DNA from 3 places in the Sporolactobacillus sp. KGMB 08714 genome. Region 1 is predicted to be linked to each of the others. Evidence: riboswitches for the same ligand, from Rfam matches in the RefSeq annotation. Region 1 holds a riboswitch; each other region holds the start of a gene.
The links. A riboswitch is a leader RNA that binds a small molecule or an ion and turns the genes downstream of it on or off. The one in region 1 is predicted to bind S-adenosylmethionine.

Region 1 (11,066 bases):
CCGCGCACGAGAAGGTCATTCCTCTCCGGGAACTCTATGATATCTGCGAATACAGCCGCAGACTGACGATCGCCGAACCATACCGCCTCGGACGCGTCATCGCGCGGCCGTACATCGGCGATCGCGCCGACAATTTCGAACGGACGGCGGACCGCCGCGACCTGACGCTCGAACCTCCTGAAGAAACGGTGATGGATCATCTGAAAAAAGCCGGCTTCGATTCACTGGCGATTGGAAAAATCAACGATATTTTCAGCGGCCACGGCATTTCGCAAGGATGGCATACAGTCAGCAACGATGACGGCATGGATAAGTTTAATCAGGTGCTCGATCGCGATTTTCACGGACTTTCTTTCACCAATCTGGTCGATTTCGATGCAAAATACGGACACCGGCGCGAACCGGTGCTTTTCGGCCGGGCGCTCGAAGCGTTTGACCGCCGGCTGGGGCAGGCGCTGCCGAAACTAAGGATGGAGGATCTCTTGATGATTACGGCCGATCACGGCAATGATCCGGGGTTTCGGGGAACGGACCATACCCGGGAATATGTTCCGCTGCTTGTCTATTCTCCGAAGTTTGCGGGGGACGGCCGGCCCTTGCCGGTTCGGCAGACGTTCGCCGATATCGGCGCCACGGTTGCAGATAATTTCGGTGTCGATATGCCGAAAACGGGGATAAGTTTTCTTAACCAACTAACCTGAGAACGAGAATGGCCGAAGCGGATACCGTATGTGTTTTAGATATTCCTAATTTCCGGAGTTGCTTAAGCCGGGTTTTTATTTTCTTCCACGATTTCCAGATTTATTGACGAATTCTCGAACGGAGACCTTCATCCAAGCGCTGGATGAAGGTCCTCATCTGTCCGATGCCGTAGTACTGGAGCCAACCCCTCATTTTCAGCCGGATTTCTCCTAAAAGAGCCTCAAGACTGCATCCCCGGTTGCAGAGCGTCACCACTTGACGAATCGCATCATGGGCGATGCGGTCGGCCTGAAGCCAAAGCTGTGATCTGAGAACACCCTTTCAAACGTTGGCATCATGGCTTGGGCCGCAGCCCTGTTGGATCATCCGATCGACAACTGTTGGTATGTCAAGTCTGCGTTTGGAACCATCCGGTTTGAGTATTTCTTATTTCTACGCGCTTTACCGGGGCTGGTTTATAGGTTCCGTTGCGCAGCGATGCTAATAATTCTTCCCGATGTTCCTTTAGATAGGACAGTAATTCCTTCTATAGTCATCCCGTCAATTCCTGCCGCATCTTTATTACGCCTGACCCGAAGGTAGGCTTTATTCAGGGTTATTTCGGGACAGGACTAGAAGGGGCTACTCTCAACCGTACTTTCGCCAGAAGCGGTACTGCGCGCTCCGGATTGCTTTTGGCCTTCCAGGCCTCTCCTTTTCTGGCGATCAGCTTTACTGCGGATATTTCGAGTGGTATCGGACTTTGGTTTGTACAGCAGCCTTATCCATGACGGTCAGCCTTATAGCTGGCTCTTGTACATCAGCCCAGTACTTTGCTTTGAGCTTTCTTCAGATTCTCTCTCACAGGATACCCTTGTCCTCAACTAGTAGTTCCGACTGCTACGGCCTGCGGGGGACTTTCGCCGCCAAGTTATAGCCCATGCCGCGTGATATGCTAACAAGCATCCTTTTTTAGGATGCTTGTTAAAATATCATCTTTTTGAAAAAGCTACGTACAGTAGGCATGCAAGCAGAATTACTGGATATATGTGTGATTTTGAAACGAGCGCATAAAAGGATGGAAATATAAGTGTTGCTACGATAACGAGGGATAGTACAATTTTTAAAATAAAGTTAAAAATTTTCATCGAGAATGTTTCAGTTTTCTCTTTTTTTAGCATTTTCCCTTTTCCAATAATCTCCACAAAATACTAGTATTAAAGCAAGCACAACCTCAACGAAAAGGACCTTATCAGTAATTGATGAATCAAATTTAAACACAAATTTAGAGAGTGCCCATACGGCAGCTAAAGTACCAATAACTATATAATAAAAAGTATTTGAAAAAATTATTTTCATCGGATCCACCTGCCTAATTAAGATAATATTTATCTGTAGCTAATAGTATAACTATGATAATACGCATATCCCCATGGTGGTAAGTACATAGTGTATTTTATATACAGTCCCTTATGTTTTCTTACTGCTGTTCTAAAAGGCTGGGATTTTTGTATAGTTGACCAGCCATACACATATGCTACAAAACCAGCTATACCACCAGCACGTGATTTCGTTAGCCCTCCGGCTGCAGCAATTAATTCCGTAAAATTTTTGATCTCATCACTATTTCTTACAATACGTTTGCATTGAGAATATGTAAAATAATTATGCCCATAAAACACCTTTGTCATTTAAAAAATGGTCGAATCCTGTTACATAGTTTTTATTTTTTTCAAATGTTATTCGGACCTAATAGATTGGGTATTTTGAAAAAATGTTCTTTGTAGCAGCATTGGGCTGGCTTCTTTTTTCTTGCCGAAGATAAGCGCGGCAAAGCCGCGAAAGCCTCGCCAGAACGCAAGCTTCACGTAGTGAAGTATATTGTACCTATACTTTACATGAAAGCTTGGCCGAAAAAGAGGTGCTCGCTCATGGCTTTTGTGATCTGTCATATGGAAAAGTACACGTTCGGAAATCTCAGAGGACTGCAATGACATAATCAACGAGAAATCATGCAAACAAGGATATTCATCCGGAGTGGTCCTATTTGAACTATGACTTGGCGAACGCGGAGAAGATCTCGTATCCGGAGAAAATCAATGCTCAGGTTGCTGAAGGGGTGGAGACAAACCGGGCCATTCGGAAAGATGCGGTACGAATCTACAGTTCATCAGTGCCAGTACGGAATTATTCGACAGGCCGGAATTGAAGGAACAGAAGGCGTATTTGGACGAAGGGGCTGAGGCCTTTCCCGTTCCTGCGGATGGCAAACGGGATTATTTCAGGACAGTGACGGATTCCTTTAAAGCGCGTTATGGGGCGGACAATGCGTCCTATGCGCAGGTACATATGGATCGCCGCCGCATATGCATTTAGGCGTGGTGCCGATTACAAGCGATCATAAGCTGTCGGCGAAGCGTCTGCTTGACCGTCGGGAATTGAAAAAGCTGCAGGCGGAATTACCGGAGTATCCGCAGTAGCAGGGCTTTGCGGTCCAGAAGGGGCAATCGAAGAATGGGCATCTGGATTCCATGATCATCGTTCAGATAGGCGGGAGAAATATTCAGGTTCACAAAAACATACTGACCTTAATGGTGCAGAAAAGGCCCCGTTTCGAAAAAAACACTTGAAATGATTCTTTTTAATATGGTACAATATTCTTCGTGTTGAACGGTTCATGTCGCGAAGAAATTTGTGGACAGGCATGTTTTTATAGGGCGTTGGGCAAGTGGTTAAGCCAATGGATTCTCATTCCATGATCGCGGGTTCAATTCCCGTACGCCCTCTTAGCTATCGTATCGGAACCTTTTATTAAACGATTGGAAACGTTCTGCTGCGGATCGTTATTTATTTTCAGTTTAAGGTCTCTTTGTGTGATGGAAAAATCATGCAGAGAGGCTTTTTTACATGGAATCGAAAATGATATGATATAAATCACATTTTTTTATAAATTGAGTTGAAAACGCTTCCACACAAGGCTAAAATAAAGGTAGAGATAGTGTGAACATTTTGTGACAAGGGATTGTTATGGTTTCAATGAGCAATCATTAATGATCACATTTTTAATTAATGAAGGGGATGAACCGTTTTGAGAAAAAAAAGAATTGTTATTCTTGGGGCAGGTTACGGCGGTTTGAGAACTTTGAAAAGGCTGCAGGAATTTCATCCGAATGCAGATATTGTTATCATTAATAAAAATGACTACCATTGTGAAGTAACATCGCTGCATGAAGTGGCCGCGGGGACGACCAATGCGGAGAAAATCTGCTATCCGATTTCCTTCGTTATCGACAGAGAACAGGCAACGTTCGTCCAAGACACAGTGCTTCGGGTTGATCGGGAAGGGAAAAAGGTGATTTTGAAACAAGGCGGGCCGCTTTCCTATGACTTTCTTTTAATCAGCCTTGGATTTGAATCGGAGACGTTCGGCATTCAGGGTATTGAAGAATATGCTTTGGCGATTTCCGATATTCCCTCCGTGCAGAGCATTCGCCGCCACATAGAAGAACAATTTTCCAAATGGGCGGAAGATCATAAGGACGAACGGCTGACCATTGCTGTCGGCGGAGCCGGATTTACCAGCTTCGAATTTCTCGGTGAGCTGACAGAGCGTCTGCCGAAACTGATCCGGCGCTATCATGTGGACGGGAGCAAGGTGCGTGTTGTCTGTATCGAATCGACCGTGCTGCCGATGTTTGATCGTAAACTGGCCGGTTACGGAACAAGCAAGCTCAGCGCCCGCGGCGTAGAATTTGTTACCGGCCGTGTCGTTCGGGTGCTGCCGGATCAGGTTTATTATAAAAACGGCGATGAACTGCATGCGATTCATGCCGGAACATTTGTCTGGGGCGGCGGAGTCCGCGGCAGTTCCATCATCGCGGCTTCCGGATTCAGACAGCGGCGGGGCCGGGTCCAGGTCAATGGAGATCTGACGGTCCCCGGCTACCCGGATATTCTAATCATCGGCGACTGTTCCGCGGTCATTGATCCGGACAGCGGCCGGCCTTACCCGACGACGGCGCAGATTGCCATAATGCAGGCGGATTACGCTGCTTATAACCTGAAGGCACTGGCCGAAGGGCACACATTGAAAAACTTCATCTATAAATCCAAAGGAACGGTCTGCTCGCTTGGCAGAAAAGACGCGGTCGGTCAAGTGATGGGCCAGAATCTTAAGGGGTATCCGGCCTTTTTCATGAAGAAAATCATTGAAAATCGGTCGCTTGTCAAAATCGGCGGCCTGGAAACCATGCTGAAAAAAGGCAGGTTCGGCCTCAGCAAATAAAGCAGACGCGATCGGCTGCCTGATAAAAAAAGCCCTCCGGAACTTTGGCGGTTCCGGAGGGCTCTCTTATTCTGAACAATCCCCCATGTTTTTGAGACGGCTTTATTCTCTTTGATTACTTGCTGCCTACCGTTGCAGGGATTTTAGCCAGCGCCTGGTCGAGATCGTAAATAATGTCGTCAATCGTTTCAATGCCGATGGAAAGACGAATCAGATCCGGCGTAATTCCCGCTTTAGCCTGTGCCTCTTCATTCAGTTCGGCATGTGTCGTGCTGGCCGGGTGGATAATCAGCGATTTTGCATCGCCGACATTGGCGAGGAGGGAGAACAGTTTCACGTTATTGATCAGTGTTTTGCCGGCTTCCAGGCCGCCCTTGACGCCGAACGTGAAGATGGAGCCGGGACCCTTCGGAAAATATTTTTTCGAAAGCTCACGATATGGGCTGTCTTCGAGTTCCGGATAATTGACCCATGTGACCTTCGGATGGTTTTTCAGGAACTTGACGACTTTGCGTGCGTTCTCAACGTGGCGTTCTACGCGGACGGACAGGGATTCCAGTCCCTGCAGGAAGTAGAAGGCACTTTGCGGAGCGAGGGTTGCGCCCGTGTTGCGCAGCAGCTGAACGCGCGCTTTTGTTGCGAAGGAGGCAGGGGCCAGATCAGCGTAGACGAGGCCGCCATAGCTTTCGTCAGGTGTCGTAAAATCGGGGAATTTGCCGCTTGCCGCCCAGTCGAATTTTCCTCCGTCAACCAGTACGCCGCCGATCGTTGTACCGTGACCGCCGATGAACTTTGTCGCGGAATGGACCACCACGTCGGCGCCCCAATCGATCGGCCGGTTCAGGTACGGTGTGCCGAACGTATTGTCGATGATCAGCGGAATCCCGTTTTCATGAGCGATTTTGGCAATGGCTTCGGTATCAAACACGTTGATTTTCGGATTGCCCAGCGTCTCGCCGTAAAGTGCTTTAGTACGGTCATTGATTGCCTTCCGGAAGTTTTCCGGATCATCCTGATCAACGAAAATGACATCAATGCCCAGTTTCCTGAGTGTCACATTGAACAATTCATAGGTCCCGCCGTAGAGCGCCTCGGCGGAAACGATATTGTCGCCGGCGTTTGCGACATTCAAAATGGAATATAGAATGGCTGCAAGCCCCGAAGAGGTGGCCAGCGCTGCCGATCCGCCTTCCAGTTCGGCGACCCGTTTTTCAAAGACATCTTCAGTCGGATTCATGATCCGGCCGTAAACGTTGCCCGGCTTTTTCAGCTGAAAAAAATCCGCCGCCTGATCGGCGTCTTTGAAAACATAAGAGGTTGTCTGATAAATCGGCACAGCGCGCGACTGTGTCGTTAGATCTGGAACCTGCCCCGCGTGAACCTGCAATGTTTCGAAACCATAATGCCTTTCTTCTTCAGCCATTTCGATCTCTCCCTATACCCTTAATTTTTAATTAAATAAAATCTTAGATCGGAAAGAGTTACAGATTGGAAAGAGCTGCACGTGAAAAGGCTGCTTTCCTGGAGAAAAAAAGGAAAGCAGCCTTTTAGCCGATTCTTTTCTTATCTGCCAGAATTTAATCTGCTGGAATTAACACCATACACACTCAGACGTGCTGGTTGTCGGGCTTCGCAGGGCCAGTCCCTCCGCCACTCTTGATAAGATTTATTTAATTGTGATAATTCTAACGCCTTGATTTGTTTTTGTCAATATTTAAATACAAGTATTTTAATATATTTAATCGAATTTAACATTGCCCGGTCGGAAAACACATCGCTGATGAAATTCCTGCTTCCGCCGGCCGGCTGCGGATATCGGCAATCAAAAGGCACCTAAAATCTTTTGTATTTATAAACGATGAAACCCCACGGATTGGATACCATGATCTTTAAGCGATTAGCCTTCATCAATTTTGGCGTGTAATATTTTTTTTGTACTAAAAGCAAGGCCTTGTCTGTCCGTAAAAATTCATTGAAATTTCCTTTGTTTGCATGCAGGTCGCGGATCAGCTCCCCCTCTAAAACCGCATTCTGCGGCCATACTTTTTTTCTGTTGTAGTAAAACAGACTGTCGCCTTTAATCCCGTCCACTCCGCGCAGTTTCTGAATCAGCTCCAGCTGCACGCTGGGATGGATATGGGTTAGGTAGTTGTTAATTTTCAGTTCATAGGAAACGGAAACAAGCAGTACGGAAGCCAGCAGAAAGATTTTCAGCATCCATCTTCCGCTCTGCAAAAGCCGGGCGGAGAAAATGGCGATCACGATGGACAGCGCAGGATAAATCGGGAGAATATACCATCTTATTTTTGTTTTTACCAGGCTGAAGAAGATTAAAGGCACAATAATCCATGCGATCATTCCGATCCAGTAGGCCCGTTCTTCGGGTTTCAGCTTTCTGATTGATTGAAAAGAAAATCGTTTGCTTAGAAAAACGAGGATCAGTCCGTACAGGACGGCAAGCCAATAAATAAAAAAATGGGAAATGATTCCGGCGTAATAGAGCCAGCCCCCGATGTGCCCTTCAATTGTCCTCGTGGATCGGGTCAGCAAGTCGTAGGTGACCATCCCTTTGAAGAAAGCCAGGCCGTCATATTGATATCGGAAGACGGCCCAGACCATGATCGGCGCAAACATGCTCAATGCCAGCAGAAACCAGTTTTTAAATGAAAACGATTTATATTTACCTGAAAAAATCAGATAAATTCCGATAATGGCTGCGATGTTAAACGAATGCCAGCTTTTTGTTAAAAAAGCAAGCGAAAAACCCAGTCCCGAAACATAGATCCATCTGTTGTTTTTCCCTGAAAGCAGCAGAGCCAGAATCGCCGCCGTGAACAGAAAAACGTAAAGAGAATCCGGGTCTCCGGTTCGGGCACTGTGGTTTGTTAAGAACTGGATGCACGTGATCAGAACGAGCGCGGATATAGCCGAGGCAAGTTTTCCGTGCTTTTTCAATGTGAAGGCGGCCACCATAACAATTGTCAGAAGGGCGCAGACAGCGGAGGCGAGCCGCAGCCCCAGAGCGTTAAAACCGGCGATTTTATAGCCGAGCATGATGCTCCAGAAGCTGAGCGGCGGTTTCAGATTCCAATAGTCCGTGTGGTGCATATATGTATTGACAAGATAATTGCCGCTCTGCAGCATTTCATATGCGCTGGCCCCATGGCGTGATTCATCGTAACTGGCGAACGGAAAACTGCCCAGGTGATAGAACAGGTTATAAATGGCAACCACAAAAAGAACTGCCATCGTCAGCAAATAAATGACAGTCGGCTTATTAAATTTTGATACGCGGTCCATGAATAACTCCCTTTTCTTGTTTATTCTTAAATAGACAGCAAGCTGTTCTTCTCATATATTATCGTGTAACCGGATAGGGTTCATACCGGTACGAATGGCTGATTGCCGAAGATATTTTTGAGATCGCATCGGTGATAAGCCATTGCCGGCCGCCGACGGGATGTTGATGCAGACAGGGTCTTTTCTCACGAATCCGGCAAGGAACATAACTGTTCGAATTTCGGCCGGATCACGCAAAAACATGTATATTATTCGCATTTTAACGCTTTTATCGGGCACTTCCACTCAGTTCCGCGTGTGAAGATATTGTAAATGAGAGAAGGAATGACTGGAAAGCCCGCTTTGCCGGGCTCCTGGCGCGCGACGAAGCCGCCGCTGCGGGGAGAAGGGGCAGCTTCATGCCGGACAGAGCGCAGAGCGCGGCGCTTCCACTAAAAATTAAAAAAGAGACGAGCGTAAAACACGCTCGTCTCCCGACGGACAAAGGGCTTCGTATTCCTGCCCTTTTGGCCGAAATGTTTAGATTAATACAGGCCGTCCACCGTTTCTTTTGTGCTGATAAAGATGTTCTTCGTCTGTGTATAGGCATCAAGGATACTCTTATACGTTTCGCGGCCGATACCGGATTTTTTGTAACCGCCGAACGGAGCACCTGCCGGCAGCTGATTGTATGTGTTAACCCACATGCGTCCGGTTCTTACGCCGCGTGCTACGCGGAGGGCCGTATTGAGGTTGCTCGTCCATACGGCGCCGCCAAGTCCGTATTCCGATTGATTGGCCAGCTTAATTGCATCATCGGCGTCTTTAAACTTTATGACAGTTGCTACCGGTCCGAAGATTTCTTCCTGAGCAATGCGCATATCGTTCTTCGCGTCGGCGAGAATGGTCGGAGCCAAGAACACGCCCTTATCGAGGCCGTCCTTTGTCAGCTTGTTGCCGCCGGTAACCAGCTTCGCTCCTTCATCTTCGCCGATTTTGACATAGTTCAGAATCTTGTCCAGCTGGCGTTCGTTGACCTGAGCGCCCATCTGAACGCCGTCCTCCCATGGAAGACCGACTTTGACCTTTTCAAAGGCGTCTTTCAGGGCCGCGACGAATTTGTCATAGATACCTTCCTGGACAAACAAGCGGGAGCCTGCGCAGCAAACCTGGCCCTGGTTGAACAGGATACCGAGCTGAGCGCCTTCGATCGCTTTGTCCCACGGTGCGTCGTCAAAGAAGATGTTCGCCGATTTCCCGCCGAGTTCAAGAGTTGCCGGAATCAATTTATCGGCTGCGGCCGCAGCGACTTTGTAGCCGACTTCAGTTGAACCCGTAAAAGCCAGCTTTGCAAAACCCGGATGATGGAGCATGTAATCGCCGGAATCGGAGCCTCTGCCTGTTACGACATTTACGACGCCGGCCGGAAGAGCCTGGTCAAGCAGTTTGGCCAATTCCAGCAGGCTGAGCGATGTCGATGAGGAGGGATGAATGACGACCGTGTTGCCCGCAGCGATTGCCGGCGCAATCTTCCAGGCAGCCATCAGCAGAGGAAAGTTCCACGGGACAATCTGACCGACGACGCCGATCGGTTCTTTCAGATTAATCGTCAGCGTATTCTCGTCGAGTGCCTTGGCCGTGCCCTCTTCAGAACGAATCACTCCGGCAAAATAACGGAAATGGTCCGAGCTTGCCGGAACGTCGATATTTTTCGTTTCTCTCAAAGGCTTGCCGTTATCCAGAGTTTCGACAAGTGCCAGGTGGTCGGCATTTGCGTCAATCAGATCGGCAATCTTGAGCAAGATCGTGCTTCTTTCCTGAACGCCGACGCTTTTCCATGTTTCAAATGCCTTTGTAGCCGCTTTCACAGCGGCGTCGACATCTTCATGGCTGGCATCGATAAATTCAGTGAGCTTTTCTCCATTGCTTGGATTATAGCTTGTCAGCTTCTTATTATGCGAACCGTCAACCCACTTTCCACCAATGTAAAGTTTATACTCAGAGTCAACTGATTGGTTCAATACTGATTCTGGTACGCTCATAAATCAATCTCCCTTCCTGTGTAGGAAAATGAATTATTTGTTACAATTTAATTATAAATACAATGGTTAAAAAACAAAATGAAAACGCTCATTTTTTCAAATGAACGGCTTATTGCACGAATCAGCGGCCGGATTCAAAGAGATAACGGGATCGTTTCCCCACGCTCTGACAAGACTTGTAATGGACACGGCAGCGGCCGTCGGAAGCAGTGTTTTCACCGGACCGGCCGGTTTTTCAAGAGCCATTGCACGCCGGTGCTGCCGGCAACAAGCGCCCGGGACACGACATTTGTGAAAAGAGAAGTATCGATCACACCGCTGATCGCCTTTAAATCCCGCTCAAGCGTCTCGATGTCGTCCACCTGTTTAAAAAAGACATCCATCAGCAGATGGCCGTTATCGCTCACCGTAAAACCGTCCTTTGCCGCGCTCTTGCGCATCACCGGCCTGCCGCCCAGTTCGGCCGCTCTTCTTTTGACGTAAGCCGCCGCGTCCTGCAGAATTTCCAAAACGACGGGCTGCTCAAAGGTCAGCCTGTCTGCAACTTTCGATTCATCCACGAGCAAAATATACTCGTCGGCCATTGAGGCAATTAATTTTTCTTTGGTGTGGATGCCGCCTCCGCTTTTCAGCGCATGGAGCTGTCTGTCCACCTGATCGCAGCCGTCAAAAGCGAGATCAATGTGATCGACCGTCCCGGTATGCAGCACATTCAGTCCGTTTTCCAGACATCGCAGTTCGGTTTCTAGGGAAGGGGTCACAATTTTAACGCGAAGATC
Region 2 (11,066 bases), on a different contig from region 1:
GATCAGCAGACGCTCGAACAATACGTGCAGACTGCCAATCAACTACTGATTATTCAGCAAATGCATCTGACGACGGCTCAGGCGCAGCGCATCCTTTCCGCAAAGGTCACCCTGAATCAACAGCTTATTGACAGCCGGAGCAGCGGAAAAACAAGCTCGGAAAAAACGACGGCTTCATTTATTTCTTACGGCATCGCCCTGCTTGTTTATTTGTTTGCCGTATCGTATCTGTCAATTATTTCTTCAGAAATCGCAGCAGAGAAAGATTCGCGGATTATGGAAATCATCATTTCGAGTGCTTCTCCGGCCATCCATCTCTTGTCCAGGGTTGCCGCAGTCCTGGCCCTTGCCTTTACCCAGACTGTGGTTCTGATTGGGGCAGCCTTGATTTTAGCCTATTATTCAAATAGTGGAAAATATTGGGACATGATGACTCATATCTTTTCAGCCATTTCTCCCTATTATCTTGTTCTCTCGCTTCTTTTCTTTATACTGGCCTGCATCCTGTACACGCTGGTCGGCGCAGTCCTTGGATCTCTTGTAAGCAAAGTACAGGATGTCGGCCAGTCGGTGATGCCCGTAACCTTTATCCTGATGATCGGCTTCTTCGTCGCGATCAGCGGAATGAACAATCCGGATACACTGCTGGTTCAGATTTTTTCCTATATACCGTTTACGTCTTCGATGTTGATGCCGATGCGAATCGGCGCGACGGATATGGGGCTCTGGCAAGCGTTTCTTTCGCTTCTGATCCTCGCTTTTTCGATTATCTGCCTGTTTCTTTTCAGCCTGCGCTTTTATAGAGGATCGGTGCTTACCTATACGTCCGGTTCGATTGTAAAAAAAATAAAGCAGGCGTTCTCGCTGTCCAAATAAAATTTGACCGGCACAGTAAGAATATGACTGTTTATCAAAAGACGGGCCCAAAACAGGAACGGCCGCCTCGGCTTTTTACGCTGCCGGCCCGTCCGATATTTCATGATCGCCGAGCAAAGCAGACCGAAAGCACGATCAATCTGAAAAAGTTCTGAAACCTTCCTTGGACAGTCAACGTATTTAGTGTTAAAGTATTGAGGCAAGGCGGTCATGTCTTTGCCTGCACAAATTGTCGGGTATGTCTGCAAGGAGTATGAAAGACACGCGGTAAAAAGGGGCCGGACGGTTCGATGACACAACCGGCTGGTCCGTCATTAGAAAAGGAGACTACAGAAATGAGATTAGCAATTGATGCAATGGGCGGAGATCACGCACCGGAAGCAATTGTTGAAGGAGTGATCAGAGCGGCGCACGCATTCCCGGATTTGCATTTTGTTCTCATTGGTGACAGAGAGAAGCTTGAACCGCTTGTCGGTGAACAAGGCCAGATAGAAATCCTGCACACAACCGAAAAAATCGAAGGAACGGACGCGCCGGTGCAGGCCGTACGCCGCAAGAAGCAGGCATCCATGGTTCTTGCCGTACAGGAAGTCCGGGAAGGACGCTGTGAAGCGGCTATCTCTGCGGGGAATACAGGTGCCCTGATGGCATCCGGCCTTTTCGGTGTCGGCCGAATTAAAGGCATTGATCGTCCGGCACTGGCTCCGACTTTGCCTACCATTCATGAAAATAAAGGCTTTCTCTTTCTCGACGTCGGTGCAAACGCAGAGACAAAACCTGAAAATATGCTTCAGTACGCCACAATGGGTTCAATCTATGCCGAAAAAGTATTGCATCGTTCTAACCCGAGTATCGGTCTGCTGAATATCGGCGAAGAACCGGGAAAAGGGAATGAACTGACAAAAAAAGCCTATCAGCTTCTGAGTGAGGCGCCGATCAACTTCATCGGCAACGTTGAACCGCGCGAATTGCTTCAAGGGCCGGCCGATGTGATCGTTGCCGACGGGTTCTCCGGGAACCTGGTCCTGAAAAGTCTTGAGGGAACGGCCATGTCGATCATGACCCTTCTTAAAGAAACACTCGGAAGCTCGCTTTATTCAAAGATTCTGACAGGGCTTATGTACGGAAAACTGAAAGGTCTTAAGAAGCGGATGGATTATTCCGCCTATGGAGGTGCTCTGCTCATGGGCCTGGCCGCCCCGATTATCAAGGCACACGGCGCAGCCAAAAGCGACGCGGTGTTCACTGCGATCAAGCAGGCCAAAACGGTTGTCGAGGAGCATGTGGTCAGGATCATCGGAGAAACAATCAACGACAGCCGGCATGCATGGCTGAACAGCAAGGCCTGAATAAAAAGTCTATATCGAATGAAAGTATACATGAAAAAGGGCGTCTCACTGGCCGGGTTTTCCGGTGATGGGGGCGCTCTGTTCATTTCAACGGTGGAGATCAATCCGGACTTTGCCCCGGCTTCTTGCTCCATCATATTTTCAGAGGAACTTTCCCGGCGGCTGGGACAACTGTCTGCGAAGAAATATGTCCGGGCAGATTCCCGCCGGTTTCATTCCCAGCGATAGGGCGTTTCCTGATACACATAATAATTCAGCCAGTTTGAGAAGAGGAGATGGGCATGTGAACGCCAGCGGTTCACTGGCCGTCGCGCAGGGTCGTCCCCGGGGAAGTAATGTTCAGGCAGATCCGGATTTATGTTCTTCTTCGTGTCGCGTTCATATTCCAAAGCCAGCGTTCCCGTGTCATACTCCAGATGGCCTGTGACCATAATCTGTTTTCCGCCGTTTGCCAGCATGATAAAGGGACCGGCCTCTTCGGAAGAAGAAAGAAGTTTAACTTGCGGGTGACGTGCAAGTGCCGCGCGATCGATATCCGTGTAGCGGGAATGGGGCGCAAAATAAACATCGTCAAATCCGCGCAGCAGTTTTTCCGTCCGGTCGGCCAGCGTATGGCTGAATACACCGGACAGTTTATGCGGAAGAAGTACTTTATTGATACCGAAATGGTAATAAAGCGCCGCCTGGGCGCCCCAGCATATATACAGAGTTGAGGTAACGGAGGCCTTGGACCATTCCATAATTTCCTCCAGCTCATGCCAATAATCAACCGCTTCAAAGGACAGTTTCTCGACCGGCGCTCCGGTAACAATCAAGCCGTCGTATTTTTTGTTCCTGATTTTGCTGAAAACCGTATAAAATTGTTCCATGTGCAGATGACTGGCGTGCGTCGATTCATGAGTGGCCGTCCGCATGAAAGAAATATTAACTTGAAGCGGTGTATTGCCGAGCAGACGAAGCAGCTGGGCCTCTTCTCTCTGTTTCTCGGGCATCAGATTGAGAATCAATATGTTTAGCGGACGGATGTCCTGACGTGCCGCCCGGTCTTCATTCATGACAAAAATATTTTCTTTTTCAAGAATTTCTCTGGCAGGAAGCAATTCAGGTATTTTAATCGGCATAATATCAGTTCTCCTCACGGTTAACTTGGTTTAACAGCCTTTATAAAACGCTGATCTTTAAAACGGCAACCCTTTCATCCGTGCAGTCCGGATAGATTAGTTCAAGTATAGCTCAGTTTTTTCCCGGCAGCCAGTAATAACTCTGAGCAGTTAAAAACGGAAATTTGAATGAGGTGAATCAAAAAATTGCCTGATAAGTAAAGTTTTCAGCTCGCAAAACAGCTCCCGGCGGCTCGGCCGGGAGCTGAAAATTAACTATGATTCCATGTAAAAAAATTATTTCAATTGACTGCCTGCAGAAGAAAACTTCACAGCAATCCCCATTTTCTTTCGTAATCCACCCTCAGAACATAATCCGACTCATTGTACCCCTGTCCGGACAATAATTCCGAAATCCGATGAGATTCAAATGACTCCGTCTCCATGATTACTCTGTCTTTTTTAGCGGTAATGAGCCATTGATCATGCGCCGACTGCAAAAGTTCAGTCATGCAGGCAATTTTTTCAAGGCGATGAGACAGAAAGACAGCCAGTTCTCTTATTTGCCGGGCGCTGGTTACGCCGGAAAAATGTCGCCTTCCATTCAGCGAGACAACATTTTTCGGTTCCGGCCGCCGGAAATAATAGAAAATAACGGTGACTCTTTCTTTGCATGTCAGATTTTTCTTCATTGGAGACATCTCCCCGAATGGTTGTGCCGTAATATTAATAAGATCATGATAAAAATTGCCTATCTATGTCCGCGTTCGAACAGATTATAACGCCGACCAATACGAATTGAGAATCAGAACAGAGAGGACGTAGCCGAGTACAATATTGACAACGGCGCCCGAACTGAAGGCCGCAAACGGTTTCCAGCCAAACGAGGTCAGCTCTCTGAAGCGCGTTGTCAGGCCGATGGATAAGAAAGTAAATGTAAAGGCCCATGTCCGGAATTCTTTAATCGGAGCGATGATATCCGTATTGATCACATTGCGCCCCGAAAGCGAGGCGCCTGCAATAATCAGTGTCAGAATGGCCGAAGCGGCAAAAAATCCGATCACAAATTTCGGAAAACGGCGCCAGATCTCCGAAGCGTCGGTTTTTGTCCCGGAATTTTTTCGTTCCCAGTAAGTGACGGAAATGAAGGCAAGCACGAAGCACCAGATACCGATAAAAATATCACGGCCGATAACTTTCATCAATGTAAACGAGGTCAGTGCCTGATCGCCGAATGTACTGGCAGCCGTGATCCCGGCCGCATCGGCGAATTCCGATGTGCCGATCCAGGCGCCTGCGGGCCCTGCAGCTATTCCCAGCCATTTAACCAGCAGAGTCAGCAGAAAAATAGTCGCAACGGCCCAGATCACGACAAGCGAGATGGAAATCGACACATGTTCTTTTTTAGCCTTAATGGCTCCGCCGACCGCGATGGCCGCGGAAACGCCGCACACGGATCCCCCGACGCCGAGTGTTGCGGCAAAATATTTATCCAGACCGAGCCATTTTGTCCCGACAAAATAGATGACGAAAAAAGTGACCAGAGCGATGATCGTTGCCTGAATAAAGGCGACAGGCCCTGCCTGGAAAATCAATGTGAAGGGAAGCGTCGCACCAAGCAGGACGATTCCGACCTTGACATAAAGTTCGGTTCTGAACGCCGCCGAGAACCATCCCGACACAGGGATCAAATTGCTGATGATCAGGCCGAGCACAAGTGCGACGATCGGCGCTTCAAGATTGTATTGCTGCGCCCAATTCCATGAACTGAAAATATTGATCAGGACGCTGAGGATGAACAGCAGGGTGAAGCCGGCGGCAAACCGGCCGATTTTCTCGTGCAGAAAGAAGGCTGTTAATGAAAATAATATTAAAAAAGTCAGGAATAAAAGAATGATTGAGCCCGCATGCGACGAGAGCGCGCCTGCCAGAGAAGAAAAATGATTCCATTTAGGAATTTGTGCGGTCAGCAGCTTGATTGAACTTCCGGATAGCCAGAATAAAATGCTCAGTAAGACGATAAAAAGGCCGATCCAGACCGACCACCAATCTTCCTTTCGAATGAGCTCATGCCAGCCGGTTTTTGGTATCGATCCTGAATTACCGGATGATGATGTTAAATCAACGGACATAATGTGATCCCTCCTCTTCATAAAAACATGCTGCTTCTCACGGTGAAATCGGTGCCGGTTTGATAGTAAAAGTAAATGACTCTTATCGGAAACGGACGATCAGACAATGAACCAGCTTAAATCGTGCAGCAGATTTCTTTCTGTCTCACGGCATCACCCCCTTTACTCAAAAAAGTCCCCATTCCGAAAGAATGGGGACTACCGACATTAAGAATGTCTCCGTCAACCTTATCTTTCAGGAAAAACCTGTTGGACTTGGCACCTTTACTTTATAAAAAGTGGTTGCCGGACTTCATCGGGCCAATTCCCTCCGTCTCTCTTGATAAGAGTCAATTAAGTTGCGTTAATCCTACCATATTAGTATGTTTTAGGCAAGACAAAATGATAAAATTAATATCCGGTTTACTGCTTGCTAAACAGCCCCGAAAAATTCGAAGCGGAACGGGTATCCAACAACATCGAACTGCGACTGTTTTTCCAATCATATGAAAAGATTTCTATGGCCGGCATTCGTGAGCCGCTCCTTAATCCGGAAATCCGAAAAAGATAAGCCACCCTCATAAATCCGATCATACATATATGAATTATTGACAATATTTTGAGATGAGTCTAGAATGAACTTTACAAAATTAAAAAATATTCAGAGTGATTGAAAACCGAGTCCGATTAAACGCAGAAATCCGGCAAAAAAATGGTCTTTAAACTCAAGTTCAGGTCAGCGGATTTCAGTGGCGCTTTCGAAGACGTCGTTATCAGGCTTTTTCCCGGCTTTTGAAAAAAGGGGAACGATTTTATTCTAAAATAAAAAAACGAGCGCAACGATTCAGAAAAGGGAGGATGGAGCGGAAATGGCTTATGAAAAAGTCTGGGCAAAGAATGAAAGGCTTAATAAAAATGAAATTAATAAACTGGCAAAAGACGGCTTGTCCATTTTTGCCGACATTCCGAACTATGCAGAAAGCGGATTTGAATCCATCCCGAAAGATCAGTATATGTACTTTAAATATGCGGGATTGACGGTTCAGCAGCCGCAGGATAAAGGGCTTTTTATGATGCGGGTGAAAGTGCCGTCCGGAATCATGTCGAACGAGCAGGCAGAGACGCTGGCCGGCATCGGCAGAATTTATGCGCGGAATGTCATCGACATCACAACGCGGCAGGCGATCCAGTACCACTGGATACCGCTCGAGAAACTGCCGGAAATTTTTGAGCGGCTGAAGCAGGTGGGCCTGACGACGAGCGAAGCGGAAGGCGATGCACCGAGAAATATCATGGGCAATCCGCTGGCCGGCATTGATCCGGACGAATTGTTCGACACGCGTCCGATCGTGGATGAAGTCTTTCGTTTCTTTCAGGATAATCCCGATTTTTCGAACCTTCCGCGCAAATTCAAGATTTCAATCAACGCCAATATTCATAATGCCGGCCACGCCGAAATCAATGACCTCGCTTTTACCCCGGCGACGAAGATCATCAATGGAGAAAGGGTGAAGGGATTCCATGTTAAGGTGGGCGGCGGTCTGGCGGCGAAACCGTATCTCGCGGAACCGCTCGGCCTGTTCATCCGTCCGGAGCAGACAAAAGCGGTTGCCGCCGCCGTGACGTCCCTGTACCGGGATTTCGGCTATCGGAAGAGCCGTGCGAGAGCCCGGCTCAAATACTTGGTTGCGGACTGGGGCATCGAAAAATTCCGGGAAAAGGTGCTGGAGCTGACCGGCCCGCTGCCGGCAGCAGGGCGCGATGAAACGTCCGGCTGGAACGGCGGCTATTTCTACGGAGTTCACCCGCAGAAACTGCGCGGCTTGAGCTATGTCGGGGTCAGCGTCCCCGTCGGGCGGATTCATGCCTCCGATTTTCTGACGTTCGCACGGCTCGCGAAAAGATACGGAACGGGCGAGCTGAGGACGGTCAATTCTCAGAATCTGATCATTCCGCATATTCCGACGGATCGGATCGGGGAACTGCTCGAGCACGACCTATTTAAAAAGTACCCGGTCCGCCCGTCTCATTTCACGGGATATGCGATGGCCTGCACGGGAAATGAATTTTGCAATCTCGCACTCACCAATACAAAAGACCGCATGAGAGAAATCGCCGCCTACCTTGATCGAGAAGTCGATATTGATGTACCTGTGAGGATCAATATGGTCGGCTGCACCAATTCATGCGGGCAGCGCCACATTGCCGACATCGGCATTCAGGGACTGAAACTGCGTACCAGGGACAAGCAATTGATTGATGCCTACGAAATCTTCGTCGGCGGAACATTGTCAGACGGCGGCCACTTTAATGAACGCTTAAAAGGAAGAATTGCAGACTTTATTTTACCGGAAGTTTTGAAATTTTTTTTATTGTATTTTAAGGAGAACAAGAAAAAAGGCGAGACATTTTTTGCGTTCAGGAGCCGTGTCGGAATCGATGTGCTGCAGGACGTGCTGGATGATATCATGAAACATCGCGTTGAAAGTGTTGGATGAGGTGGAATTATGGAGCTGTTCCGTTTTATCGTCACATCAAACGAGAATGAAACGGTCGCTGTAGCCGTTGCAGAAAATGAGGAGGCAGCTTTCCGGGTCGTTGATTCGGAGCTGCAGCGCACCTTTTTAAAACGTTTGAAAGTTGACAGCATCGTTTTGCTGGAAAAGAAAAAAATAGGCAAAAGCGGAGCGGGTTTTGTAATCCGGCCGCGTGAAACGTATGAATGAGGGTGATGTACGATGGGAAAAGTGTACCTTGTAGGGGCGGGGCCCGGGGATCCCGACCTGATTACAGTCAAAGGGCTCCGTCTGATCCGCGCCGCCGATACAATCCTCTATGATCGTCTCGTCAATGAGACATTGCTGAACGAGGCCAAACATTCGGCCGATCTGATCTATTGCGGAAAATGGCCCCATGCACATCCTCTGAAGCAGGAGAACATCAACCATCTGCTTGCGGCCCATGCACGCAAAGGCCGGATCGTCGTCCGTCTTAAGGGAGGAGATCCCTTTATCTTCGGACGCGGAGGAGAAGAGGCTGCCTTTTTGGCCAAAGAAGGCATCGCTTTCGAAATTGTTCCGGGCATCACGGCGGGCATCGCCGCTCCGGCGTACGCGGGCATCCCGGCAACGCATCGTGAATATGCAAGCTCGATCGCATTGGTCGCCGGACATTCGAAATCGGAAGGCAGTGAGAGAATCAACTGGGATAAACTGGCTACGGGAGCCGACACTCTGGCTATCTATATGGGCGTGGCCGCTCTGCCGCACATTGTATCCGAACTCGTCAGCCATGGCCGTATTCCGTCAACGCCCGTCGCGCTCATTGAATGGGGAACAACGGCCCGCCAGCGAACGGTCACATCCGTTCTCAGCAGCATTGTCAGGGAAGCCGAAAAGTACCGCATTGAGAATCCGTGTATGATTATCGTCGGTGAGGTTGTAAGGCTGAGAAAAGAACTGAAATGGTTCGAAAGCGATGAAAAGCCGTTCGACATTGTTCGGGAGGCATTCTGATATGCTCGCAGTCCTTTACATCGGCCACGGAACGCGGCTGATTGACGGCGTCAGGCAGGCAAACCAATTTCTTTATTCATGCATGAAAGGCATTTCGGCGCCGATTCAAGAAATCTGTTACCTCGAGCGTGTACAGCCGGACATCCGGGAAGGAATCCGCCGCTGCATTGAAAAAGGAGCGCAGATCGTCCTCATCCAGCCGCTGCTGCTGCTGTCCGCCGGCCATGCCAAACGCGATATTCCCGCAGTAGTCGATGAAGCAAGATCACTTTATCCTGACATTATTTTCATCGTGGGCCGTCCTCTGGGCGTCGACCCGAAGATTGTTGACATTTTAATCGAGAGAATCTTTGAAAAGCGGAAAATAATTCCCGAAAACTCCGGTATCGTGTTAGTCGGCAGAGGTTCGAGCGACCCGGAAACAAAACACGATTTCGCTTCGATCAGACGCCTGCTGAATGAAAGGGGACTAAACCGTGTTTTATCCTGTTACATGGCAGCTGCCCGCCCCTCGTTTGAGGAAGGGCTGGACCTTGCATTAAAAAAAGGATGGGAGCAGACATTTGTCGTCCCCTACCTGCTGTTTACAGGCGTTTTAATGAAAACCCTTAAAAAGGCCGTTGATCTCAGAAATAAAACAGATACCTCATTTGTGCTGTGCAGCCCCCTCGGCTATCACCCCGTTCTGATCCGCTTAATGAAAAAACGGATCAGAGAGTCCCTTAAAAATGTCCTGCCCCATTACACTTAACATCATCGGAAGCAGGGCGTGATTGAATGGGCGGCGGGCGGGCAAGCGAAGCTGGCCGCGCCCGTGTCGGCAATGCAGCTATGATTCCCGGTGAAAGTCCGGAAGCGATCATTCAGAATCATCGGACCTGTGAGCGGCAGAAAGTCTTTTTTAAGACATCCTGCCGCTTTTTTGCAGCCCATGATTCCTGCAGCGCATCCGGATTCCGGGTCATGAAAGAAGAGCTTATTTCTAAAAGGCGTCCGCGGGCAGCAGCTCGAGTGAGGCAAGCACGGCAGCACGGCGCGGCCGGCTGTTTCGGGCCAGATCGATAAACGGCTTCTAACGGTCGATAACCCTGACGTAACGATCGATAAACTCGCTGCGACGACCGATAAAACAAGCATGCCGGCCGATAAAACAGGCATAACAACCGAGAAAACCCCGGCCGCGGTTGAGCCATCAATCAGGAATAATTTTTCTGTTCTGATTATTCTCACCTATTGATTCCAGTCCGTTTACTGCCGATATTTTGCTTTTTACTGTTGATACGCCGGCGTCTCCCGGTGATTTTAACCACGATTCACGGGAATCCGCGGCGGGCCGAAGAAAAAGGCCGGGCGTTTCCGCCATGCAACGCCCGGCCGCACAGGACAGTCCTCTTTTTCCAGCGGAATATCAACCGCCATGCGCATGAACATTCAAAAGGACAGACTGCCGTGCCAAGCGACCGCTTTTCGCAAGAATCTCCTGGATACATGACTTGAGGAAATACCCATTTTCTAAAAAATGATATTATCCGGGAAAATATTTTTTCGAACCGAAGCGATCTCCCCACTAAAGAGCAGCAGGGCGATGGCTATTATCTGTCTTAAGGCAGTTTTCCCTCACTTCGGACATCTCTCTCAATTTTAAAAGGATGAGGCACCTTTCCGTGCCCGGCTTATCCGTGTATGGCAGTACGGATCGCGGTCACTGCCTGCGGGCAAACGGAATCATCGGCCGATCATTTTAGGCGGCTGACTCAAATTTTCCAGACAGGGCCTGTCCTGCGGATGAATCATTTGCCGGCAGGCTTTCGAAACACTTATAATGAACACATAAAAAACAATCTTACCGGCAAGGGCGGCGACACATAATGAGTGGGTCCGGGAAAAAGGCAGGCGGCAGATTTCATTGGCCGTTTTCAAAAAGATGTTATTTCTGCCATAAAAAGAAATCAGGCATGCGGAGATACGAAAATGATAAAGGCGAAGTCATCTACGTTTGTCTTCAGTGTGTGGATTACGCCGAACGAAGAGCTTTTCGAAAATTGTAAAAAGAAACGGTAAATACATTATGTAAACTTAAAGCAACAGACTGCGAATATGGCAGACCAAATAAGG
Region 3 (10,465 bases), on a different contig from region 1:
CAATTTATTGTTTGCCAATTTATTCCAAAATAAAAAAGCCTTTCATATCAAGGCTTTTCGCTATGTCCCAGAAGGGATTCGAACCCATGACCCACGGCTTAGAAGGCCGTTGCTCTATCCAGCTGAGCTACTGGGACAGAAAATCGGTCGGTCAACCATTTTCCAACGGAAACATGATCATTCGACGACCTTTACTATTTTAGATGGTAAAATCGTATCTGTCAATGCCTGTCAAATTGTTTCAACCGGAAGTGCAGAATAATCCAGGTCGGGAGTTGACAATGACAATATACAGGCAATCACCGGAAAAGATGGACGATATTTATCTGCCGGCTGTATGTTCAAAAAGGCACGAAGCGAAAGGTACTTGTTCAAATAAAACCGTTCGAATATTTTTCGGATTTTCAGTTTGGCACCGGACTTCCGCCAATATTCAAGCCGGCAGTTAATCAGAAGTTTTGACCGCCGTTTCAGGCAGCCTTATTATTTCCGGTGCTCCCGATTATATTTCGGCTGTCGGACAATCATAACAGACTGATAGGGACAAAAGTGCTGCGACGCTGAGTTGTTCTTCCATCGGCAGCCTATCTCCGGGCAAATCTCCATGTTCACCGGGCCTGTCTTTCCCGCGCGGCAGCGAAAGCAGGCAGTAAGATTGCCCGTCCCCGGAAAATGACCGCGGCTAAATCGCATAAGGACGGGAGCCGGTCCTGAACAGAATATTTTTCATAGTCCGGAATAAACAGGCTGTTTCTCTCATTCATTCATACCTTTCTTTCAAGCCATGTTCACATATAATGAATTATCAGGTTAACCAATCGGGTTGCCTGATAACGCCGCGTGAGTGCCCTCCTCCGCATCACTCCTGGGGACACCTTGTCCGATCAAGGTGTCCCCTTTCATTTTAAACGGCTGTTTTCGTTTTGCCGGCGATAAACTTTAGAAAACATATCAACCGGCGCACCCGCAATGGTGTAATAGGTAACCCCCATTGTCTTTTGATCCGGGCTGAGCTCGAGAATCACATATGTACCTTCCTGATAGTTTCTGGGAAGACGAAGGCTGCCGGGATTGATGAAAACCATGCCGCCCTTCTGGAACGTTCCTGCAAGATGGCTATGTCCGAAACAGACTATATCCGCTTTATTCTCCAACCCTTTGTTATATAGTTTCCTCTTGGAAATTTTGATGCCAAGCAAATGGCCGTGAACAATCAGAAATTTAAGCGGTCCGATTGTCCGGACAATTTCTTCGGGAAAAGTACTCGTACGGTCGCAGTTTCCTTCCACCGTTATGTAGCCGTCCAATTCACGGCTGTCCGCTTCAAGTTCCGAATCGCCGCAGTGAATGAAGGCTTCAACCTGTCCGGCATAACGTTCTTTCAGTTCAGCCACTTCCCGCCTCAATCCATGCGTATCACTGACAATTAGCCACTTCATTAATCTCCCCCCAACCAGCTGCCCCAGTTTTCGCGCAGCCTCTGCAATGCATGCGCACGATGACTGATTTTATTTTTCTCCGCTGCTCCCATTTCCGCAAAAGTCAGCTGCCTTTCCGGAATCAGGAAAACCGGGTCGTAGCCAAATCCGCCCATTCCTCTTCGGCCGTTTGTTATCAGCCCGGCGCACCGCCCCTCGGCAAAACGGGTCGGTTTTCCCGGAATACTGAGTGCCAGAACACAGATAAAACGGGCAGTCCGCTTCTCCGGCGGCACGTCTTTCAATTTATCCAGCAGTTTATCAATATTGCGCTCGCTGTTTTTGTCCGTCCCGGCATAGCGTGCGGAAAAGACCCCGGGCTCTCCGTCCAGCGCATCGACGGCAAGCCCTGAATCATCGGCAATCGTGACCATTTTTGTCTTTTTAGAAAGGGTCTCTGCTTTCAGAGCCGCATTTTCCCGAAAGGTGGAACCTGTCTCCGCTACTTCGGCACTGATGCCGAGGTCCTTCAGTGAATAAAGCTCAACCTGAAAATTCAAGAGCATCGCTTTGATTTCCTTGATCTTTCCCGGATTATTCGATGCTACCAATACTTGGGTCACTTCTCCGTCCCTGCCTTTTGTTCGGTCAGTATATCGCCGATGAGCGACTTTTCGGCACCGATGAGCTGATGGATCCCTTTTTTCGCCAGATCGATCAGCACGGAAAGCTGCTGCCTGCTGAATGTCGCTTCCTCGCCGGTACCCTGTATCTCAATGAATTCGTCCTTCCCGTTCATAACTATATTCATATCGACATCCGTTGTCGAGTCCTCTTTATAGCAGAGGTCCAGAATCGGACCGTATGACGGATGGATGCCCACAGATGTGGCCGCCAGGTAGGATTTGACCGGAATTCTGCTGATTTGTTTTTTATCGACGGCCCTCTTAAGAGCGAGTACCATCGCGACAAAAGCGCCTGTTATGGAGGCCGTGCGCGTTCCTCCGTCCGCCTGGATGACGTCGCAGTCAATCCAGAGCGTCCGCTCCCCGATCTCATCAAGAGCCACGACCGAACGGAGCGCTCTGCCGATCAGGCGCTGTATTTCCATGGTTCGGCCGCCCAGTTTCCCTCTGGACGATTCGCGGATGGTTCGCTCCGGAGTCGCTCTCGGGAGCATGGCGTACTCCGCCGTTATCCATCCTTTTTTCTGTCCGCGCATGAACGGCGGGACCTTATCTTCGATCGTGACGTTGCAAATGACTTTTGTCCGGCCGACCGTTATCAGCACGGAGCCTTCCGGATGGATGATAAAATCCGGCACTATCTGAATCCGGCGAAGTTCGTCATTCGCCCTTCCGTCTGGTCTCATCATATCAACTGCCTCCGCATACCTCATATTTAAGCAAAATGTTGGGAAGGGCTCCGTACGCCGCCCCTTGTTTACTATACCATATTTTTCTTAAAGGATTACAACCCGGCCGGACTCACCATCGAACGGGACACCGGGCCGCTAATCATTTTGCCGGATTCCAGCATCACCTTGTCCGAGCTGCCGACTTTGATCGATACAAGCCGGATTCCGTTCTCGCCTGTAAGCGTCAGAACGAGACAGCGGAGTGCATCGTCGCTGATTGTTTTTGCCGCCTTATCTGTAAATAACGCATCGTTGAAGTGAAGATAAACCACTCCGTTTTTGACCACCGGCTTCTCAACCAGTTCCGTATCCGGACTGAATGTCGAGATGAACACCGTTCCCGCCGGTTCACGTATTAGCGTATTGACCAGACTGTACAGACTGTCCGATCCGCTCCGGGCGATCCGGACCGTCACCGGAACGTCATAGGATTTTCCCTTGTTTGAAGACAAGTAGTAAACGGTTGCCGGCACGCTGTCCGCCACATCCGCCACGCCGCCGAACGTCTCATTGATTCCGTCCGAGCGGGTCAGCTCCTGGCCGACCGGCTGTTTGCTGTTCGGCCATCCGTTTAGCGCTTTACCGTTGACACGAATAGTTACCTTCTTAACGTTATCAAACTGAGTCAGTGTCCAGACAATCGACTGAACAATCCGGCCCTGATCACTGACCGGGGCGTCCAAAAGTTCTGACGAGAAATCGGCCGTCAGCAGCCCCTGCCGATCCAGGGAAACACTTTTGACCATGGTTCCCGCCGGCAGAACCGCCCGAAAACCATTGGGCAGAAGATCCGTCACCGGTCCGTCCTGGACGAGATAATCCAGCACTTGCCGGGCCGGAGCGGGTGAGGCCGGCAGCGCGACGGTCTGCGGTGCGAGAAGCCCGTTCTCATCGGACAGATAAAGCTCTCTCTGGACAGATTTTATATTATGTGCCGTTTTAGCCAGTTCCGATTTGTTTTTTACATACTGTACGCTGGACGGCTGGCGATCGGCGGCCGCCCCGCACCCCGCAAGCAAAGCCAGCGCCAGCAGCACGGCCGCTGCCGTAACAGATGATCGTCGATAGAACATGGCATACCCTCCCTGATCCCCATAGATTGTACTACCATGTATACGAACATCCCGGACAAGTAGACCAATGATCGGCAAAAATAGATTATGAATCCGAGAAAAACAGGCACGGATTAAAAGCGGAAATTCAGACAGCTTGTGTACCGACTGTTTCCATCCTGCTGACTTCACCGCCCAGAATCGCTGTACAGGCACTCCGGAATCCTCTTTCACACTATTTCGACGCGAATTTCCGGACAATGAGCACAGAATAAATATCAACGTCAGTGAAAATTTTTCAGTTTAACAAATTCCTATCATCAGGATAACGGCACAAGCCGCCGTCCGGAAAGTTCATGAACAGAAGGAAGCGGAGATAGTAAAGCCTGCCGATCGACAGGATTTAGGAGAAACCGGAGGCCTCGTTGCGACACGCCTGCAGAACGACGCGCTTTTGTCCGGCCGCGATACAGCCGTCCGCCGGAATTTTATGCTTCCTTAAAGTCTTAACAAACGAAGATATAGTTTTTAGTGTCAACAGGATCGGACAACGATGCCCGAATTTTCTTAAGAAGTTGCACTGACAGTGGGCTCCAGTACGGTCAGTGTGTTATTAACCGTATTTAAATTAACCGTGGCGCCGATGGGCATTGCAGCCTTATAATAGCCGTGCGCCGATGTGATATTAGTCATGAGCGGCTTCCCAAGCGGGACGAGAACGCTGGTGATCAGATCTTCGTAAGATGTCTGGTAGGCGTTTGGACAACGGGTGCACTCGCCTATAAGAATGCCGGAGCAGTCATCAAATTTCCCCGCCAGTTTCAAATGGCTAAAATAACGATAAACTGTGTTGGCCGGCGCATGCGTCTCTTCCAGAAATAAAATTTTATTGGTAGTATCGATTTCAAATTGTGTCCCCAAGGTTCCGACAAAAGATGTTAAATTCCCGCCGACAAGGGGGCCGGTTACGTTGCCCGGAATTCTGCTTACTAATGGTATGCCGGGCGGATTCTCGATCGTCCGCGATGCCGCAGTAGTAGAGGTTGCCGCAAAAAACTGGTTGTAATTATAACTAGGCGTATTCGGTGAAAAATCGAAAAGCAATAGACTATTGAAAGCAATCAGAGCGGCAAACTGGTACAGGCAATTCAACAAGATGGTGACATCGCTATACCCGCTGACAATCTTCGGATGACTGCGGATAAAATCAAAGTCCAGATAAGGAAGAATGCCGGCAACGCCGACACCGCCTCTTGAAGAAATAATCATTTTGACATCGTCGTTATGAAACAAGTCCATCAGATCTGATGCGCGTTCCTGATCCGTCCCGGCCAGAAATCCGGTCTGAGCATAAACATGCCGTCCGACAACCACTTGAAATCCCATATTCTGAAGGCCCTGAATGCCCTGATTGATCACGTTCGGATCTAATGGACTCCCCAGTGTTGCAATGCCGACCGTGTCTCCCGGCCGGAGCATCGGCGGTTTGGTAGCCATTACACTCCCTCCCTTTTACAGCTGCTAACATACTGTATTCAGCCGGAGCCTATAGGTGTAAGCGGATCGGATACTTTCTATATGGTCATGCCGTGTTTCGCGCACGATTCTCAGAATCGTTCATAAAAAGAAAAGATCATTCCACAGCTGCGTCCTATCCTCGCACCGACAGGCAGAGCGGCATCCCGAAGTTCCTTTAACAAAACATGCTTATTGCCTATTCCGCTCATCCCCAGACGCGCATAAATTAAAAAAGTATTTAAAACTTCGGGAGGCGCAGAGGCATGAACTTTGCTCAACCATTTGATGCTTCGTATTATCATGATTACAGAAATACAGATCCGGGTTTGTACCAGCGGCCCGTAAGCGAGGAGCAGCATGTACTTCATTTGATCGGTCCCGCCGTCAGCCACGGTTTGCGCGAAGCCCAGCATCTCGGCTATGAACATGCATTAAGAGAAGCTGTTGCAATTGGTTATTTAATGGGAAGAGGGCACGACTACCATACTGCCTGGAAAACAGTTGAATCATGGTGGCACGCGCCAGGAACACATTTGCCGACTCCGTATTGATAGTTTATCGGAAAAGGGAATCCGCTCAGGTTCCCCTTTTTTTCTGAGTGCCGTTCCCGCCCATCCGGATTCGTGGCCATTAAATGAAAAAGACCGCTTCGATCGGCGGAATTGCGGGAAAGGACATAAATGAAGTCTGATTTGTACTCTGATTATGGCCGATTTAAGGGTATTGGCTGCCGACCTTTTGAACGCCGCTGTCTTTTGTGGTTTACTGGTTTTCCTACTGCTGCGCGATGATCTCTGTTCAGACGAACCGCGGTATATTTTCGTGAACGGCGATAAAGTGACATTATTTAACTTTTGTAATTGTCACTAGGGATTTTTCTATCTGCAGACACATCTTTTTTTATTCTCAATCACTTGATCCCTTAATTAGGTTTTTTTATCTATCCATTTGTCCCCTTCATGATCGCTTGTCCGCTCATATAGTATATTACCACGTGATAAGGAGGTGCTTCGCTTTGGGATATGACGGCGGATATTGCGGCGGCGGGTACAATCCCGTCAGCAGCTTTGCTCTGATTGTTGTTCTGTTTATTCTGTTGATTATCGTCGGCGCTGCTTTCGTTTATTGATCAGGTGACGCCGTATCCGGATCCATAACCCATGTATGCATCACCCCTCCAAAAGGGTACCCCCGTGAGGTGCCCTTTTGAACTTTCAAAACGGCTTGTAAGAGGCCGGAATATAATCAGGCACGCAAGGAATGTTGCAAAGCTTTAGCTTGGACTGCTTCGCCGGTCTGTATGAAAATGTAAGCTGATTAATCTTGCCGCGGTTAATTGTTTGTCTATTATAAAGATTCATTGTCTTTCCATACATATTGTATGTGCCGCCATTTTAATAGAGGGGGATGCTTTGCGTGTTTAAATACATTTTATGCTATCTATTGAAATAAACACATACCGATTATCTGGCCTTTTTTGCCCAAGGCATAGAGAAAATGCCTTCTTTTGAGCAGGGAGGTTCAAAGAGAATAAAATAAAAATTTTTATTTTAAAGCACATGATGATCTTACCGGAGATGCAATAAAATACATCGTACTTGCTTCAGAAGAAGATCCGTTCGCGCCATTGGTTGGCAGTTGGATGTGTTAAAAACACATCGAACGAAGCAGAAAGACTGTCCGCATCGAGGATGAATCGATCAAAAAGGTCTATCTGCGTGTGAAAAAGCGAGAAAAAAAGAAGCCTCTCATAAGTTCAGGTGAACAGATGAGAAGCGTTGATTTATATATTTCGACACACAGTCGGTACATAGTCTTGCCTAATCCTCTGAACCCCCTTGATAGATAAGAGGTTAATTCATTTTCCCCATCATGTCCATCATTGAGGACATCATTTCATCACATTTGTGCATACAGCTCATCATATCATCCTTGTTCATCATCATGTCCTTGCCCGACATTCGTTCCATCATCATATGCATGTACTTCATCTGAGTCATCATTTTTTCCATTTCCATCATCATCATCATATCCATCGGCATCATCATTGATTGGTTCATCATATCTGTTTTTTCCATTGTAAATTCCTCCAAATGTGATAGTTGCGGAAGAAAAGCACGTTTTACCCTTTCGATGATGCCTCTCTCCACAACCTAAATTTACCATGAAAAATGGACACAATCAAAGCAAATCTGCAGTTTGAAAAAAATTGAAACACTAATAGGACGTGAAAAGCAGTATTCACGCCTTTTTTTCATAACTGATTCATAAAAAAATTCTATCTATCAACCAACAAAACTGCGCCGCCAAGCATTTCAACCTGTCATTTCAGCCGAAAATTTGTTGATTCCGACAGTTCAGTTGATCAATCTTGCGTCCCAGATCCAGCCTTTTCTGCTTCAATCTGAAAAGCTCTTTTGTAAATTGATCGGAGACTTTCCTCACATCGCAGCCGTGCAGACGATACAATTCAAGAATCCGGCGATTTACTTTACGATACTGTTGTTTCAGATTCTTTTCCTTCTGTCCGGCCGGCCCAAGCCTGCTCCTTTGAAGTTCGGCCAATTTAGCCTTAATTTCATCCTGCCATTTTTTATCGTGAAGTTCGCCGGCATAAAGAAACAAGTCCAGATAATTATCGACACAGGCATAATCCGCGTGATTCAACACTTCTACATCCCTTCTTATCTTCATTAATCGTCCGGAATTAGCACAGCGCTCTGAAAAGAGTCCGTTGCTGAGGTTTCACGGGGCCGGTCCCTCCGCCTCTCTTGATAAGAATGATGGCAGTTAAAAAATAAAAACGATTATTTTTTCCTTTATAAGAAAAATAACCGCTTCAGTCGTTTTATTTTTCTTATCTGCCAGATTAGATCTGCTGGAATTAACACCGTACACAATTTTATGTGCTGGTTGTCGGGTTTCATCGGGCCAGTCCCTCCGCCTCTCTTGATAAGAATTATTTAATTGACTATATTCTATCTTAAACCGTTCCTTGTGTCAATAACATTTTTTTAAAACTCTATCCATGGATTGAGCTGCCTCATTTCCGACCGCGGACCTGTCAGTCTTTCTTTGTATCTCCATTTTCCAGCTTCGATAAGGCTTTTTTATAAGTACCCACCATACGTTTGGCATAAGGGATCAGAATCTCTCCCTGTTCCGACAATTTGACACCGCGCCCGTTCTTTACAAAGAGCTCCGCGTTCAATTCTCTCTCCAGAGCCTGGATACGGGAAGAGATCGACGGCTGTGATAAAAAGAGTTTTTCCGCCGCCAGATGGAAACTGTGATATTTGACAACGGCAAGGAAGGCGTCCAGTTGATCAATCGTCATCATTCAGTCACTTTCCTTTAGAAGCATCTTATATGTGGGCAATCCAATTGCGGAGGCATAGATTCATAGATCGTTGTCTTTTCAATAAAGCAGCACTTTCAATCAAAAATTTTGGAGGAACCCTTTTTCATGCTCTTTCAATAAAAGCGATTTAATCATACACTTTTCTCCGAGCCTCGCGGAAAACAGCTCTCTCGAATCTCTGATCAGGCTTATCATTGCTACGAGCTTACGCCCTATCGTACAATCTGTCAATCATTATTCCTATTATTTATATATGATTTATCTGAATATGACTTTTGCAATTGTAAAACGATCCTATGTAAAAATCCGCTCCCGATTTTTCAGACCGGAAACGGATCCTTTTGTGTCGTGCCTATTCCATTAAAATCATTTGCCGGTCGCTTCAATTCAATCGGAGACCGGAAGAATGGCTCCCTTATACTTCGTGTTGATAAAATCCTGAATCGTTTTCGAATGAAGCACCTTTACAAGTTCCTTAATTGCTTTCTTGTTCTGATCGCCCTTTCGAACGGCAATGACGTTGGCATAAGGCGATTGCGATCCTTCAAGAATAAGCGCGTCCTTTTTCGGATTCAGATTCGCCTGCAGCGCATAATTGGTATTGATCGCAAACAGGTCGGCCGCGTTATTTTGATAAGCCTTAGGCAGCAGCGCAGGATCGATCGGCTGCAGGAATTTTAAATGCTTGATATTGTCGATATCATTGAGTGTCGCTGTCACCTTATCAACGCCCGATTTGATTTTCACGAGCCCCTTTGACTCAAGCAGCATCAGGATGCGGCCCTGTTCCGCTTTATTGTTGCTTATCTGGACGGTCGCTCCGTCCTTTATGTCGCTGACATTCTTATATTTCTTTGAATAAATGCCGAAGGGTTCGATGTGTATTTTACCGACACTCACGAGATCTGTATGATTCTGCTTATTATATAAGTTCAAGAAAGGAATATGCTGAAAATAGTTTGCGTCGATTTGCTTCGAAGCGAGCGCCTTGTTCGGAAGGACATAATCCTGGAACACTTTGACTTCCAGATTGATCCCTTCTTTCTTAAGAATAGGCGCTGCTTTTTTCAGGATCTCGGCGTGCGGAACCGGCGAAGCGCCGACAACCAAAGTTACCGGCTTCTGAGTGCTTGATCCGCTCCCGCTGCTCTTCCCGCAGGCGGCCATCACAAAAACAACAGCTAAAATCAGTGATACGACAAGTATTTTCCTCTTCATAGTCAATCCCCCCGTTAAGTTATGCTGATCGGATCGGAACCCGTCTCAGTCTGTCTATCTATTATCTTTTATCCACGTGGCGTACGATAATATCGCCGATAATCTGGACAATAAAAACAATGACCAGAACAAATATTGTTGCAACAAAAGTCACATCATTATTGTTTGCTTCAAATCCGTCATTATAAGCCATTGTGCCGAGCCCGCCGGCTCCGACAACTCCGGCTATTGCCGTATTGCCGACCAGAGCGATCAGCGTGACCGTCATGCCCGAAATAATCGACGGCATCGACTCGGGAAGCAGGACTTTCCAAATAATTTGCATCCTGCTCGCTCCCATGGATTGCGATGCTTCGATCACTCCCTTGTCCACTTCACGCAGACCAATTTCAACGAGCCGGGCGAAAAACGGAGACGCTCCGATGATAATGGACGGCAGTGCGGCGGAAGAACCGATCATCGTGCCGATAATCAGGACGGT

Region 2: another riboswitch for S-adenosylmethionine. It lies ahead of Q6A92_RS08130 (YeiH family protein); the one in region 1 lies ahead of Q6A92_RS10365 (O-acetylhomoserine aminocarboxypropyltransferase/cysteine synthase family protein).
Region 3: another riboswitch for S-adenosylmethionine. It lies ahead of Q6A92_RS17725 (hypothetical protein); the one in region 1 lies ahead of Q6A92_RS10365 (O-acetylhomoserine aminocarboxypropyltransferase/cysteine synthase family protein).

Annotation. Positions count from the first base shown of each region.
Region 1 covers NZ_JAUUBW010000021.1:13,616-24,681, reverse strand. Annotated here, with positions in the region: gene Q6A92_RS10390 (phosphopentomutase) at 1-701, shown strand, start outside; gene Q6A92_RS10385 (group II intron maturase-specific domain-containing protein) at 802-954, opposite strand; gene Q6A92_RS10380 (hypothetical protein) at 1,840-2,040, opposite strand; partial or broken gene Q6A92_RS20310 (plasmid recombination protein) at 2,699-2,890, shown strand; gene Q6A92_RS20305 (plasmid recombination protein) at 3,048-3,161, shown strand; tRNA gene Q6A92_RS10375 (tRNA-Glu) at 3,396-3,467, shown strand; gene Q6A92_RS10370 (NAD(P)/FAD-dependent oxidoreductase) at 3,770-4,966, shown strand; gene Q6A92_RS10365 (O-acetylhomoserine aminocarboxypropyltransferase/cysteine synthase family protein) at 5,082-6,389, opposite strand; SAM riboswitch class I at 6,527-6,632, opposite strand; gene Q6A92_RS10360 (ArnT family glycosyltransferase) at 6,800-8,266, opposite strand; gene Q6A92_RS10355 (aldehyde dehydrogenase family protein) at 8,791-10,287, opposite strand; gene rpiA (ribose 5-phosphate isomerase A) at 10,503-11,066, opposite strand, start outside.
Region 2 covers NZ_JAUUBW010000014.1:21,010-32,075, forward strand. Annotated here, with positions in the region: gene Q6A92_RS08110 (ABC transporter permease) at 1-876, shown strand, start outside; gene plsX (phosphate acyltransferase PlsX) at 1,212-2,225, shown strand; gene metA (homoserine O-acetyltransferase MetA) at 2,438-3,346, opposite strand; gene Q6A92_RS08125 (hypothetical protein) at 3,655-4,017, opposite strand; gene Q6A92_RS08130 (YeiH family protein) at 4,102-5,457, opposite strand; SAM riboswitch class I at 5,683-5,786, opposite strand; gene Q6A92_RS08135 (nitrite/sulfite reductase) at 6,306-7,934, shown strand; gene Q6A92_RS08140 (DUF3906 family protein) at 7,944-8,162, shown strand; gene cobA (uroporphyrinogen-III C-methyltransferase) at 8,175-8,951, shown strand; gene Q6A92_RS08150 (sirohydrochlorin chelatase) at 8,953-9,702, shown strand.
Region 3 covers NZ_JAUUBW010000056.1:69,261-79,725, forward strand. Annotated here, with positions in the region: tRNA gene Q6A92_RS17680 (tRNA-Arg) at 64-137, opposite strand; gene Q6A92_RS17685 (metallophosphoesterase family protein) at 900-1,439, opposite strand; gene Q6A92_RS17690 (XTP/dITP diphosphatase) at 1,439-1,984, opposite strand; gene rph (ribonuclease PH) at 2,038-2,790, opposite strand; gene Q6A92_RS17700 (GerMN domain-containing protein) at 2,889-3,908, opposite strand; gene Q6A92_RS17705 (S66 peptidase family protein) at 4,455-5,384, opposite strand; gene Q6A92_RS17710 (hypothetical protein) at 5,669-5,956, shown strand; gene Q6A92_RS17715 (YjcZ family sporulation protein) at 6,403-6,534, shown strand; gene Q6A92_RS17720 (hypothetical protein) at 7,259-7,483, opposite strand; gene Q6A92_RS17725 (hypothetical protein) at 7,734-8,075, opposite strand; SAM riboswitch class I at 8,087-8,186, opposite strand; SAM riboswitch class I at 8,260-8,364, opposite strand; gene Q6A92_RS17730 (LysR family transcriptional regulator) at 8,470-8,745, opposite strand; gene Q6A92_RS17735 (MetQ/NlpA family ABC transporter substrate-binding protein) at 9,154-9,984, opposite strand; gene Q6A92_RS17740 (methionine ABC transporter permease) at 10,046-10,465, opposite strand, start outside.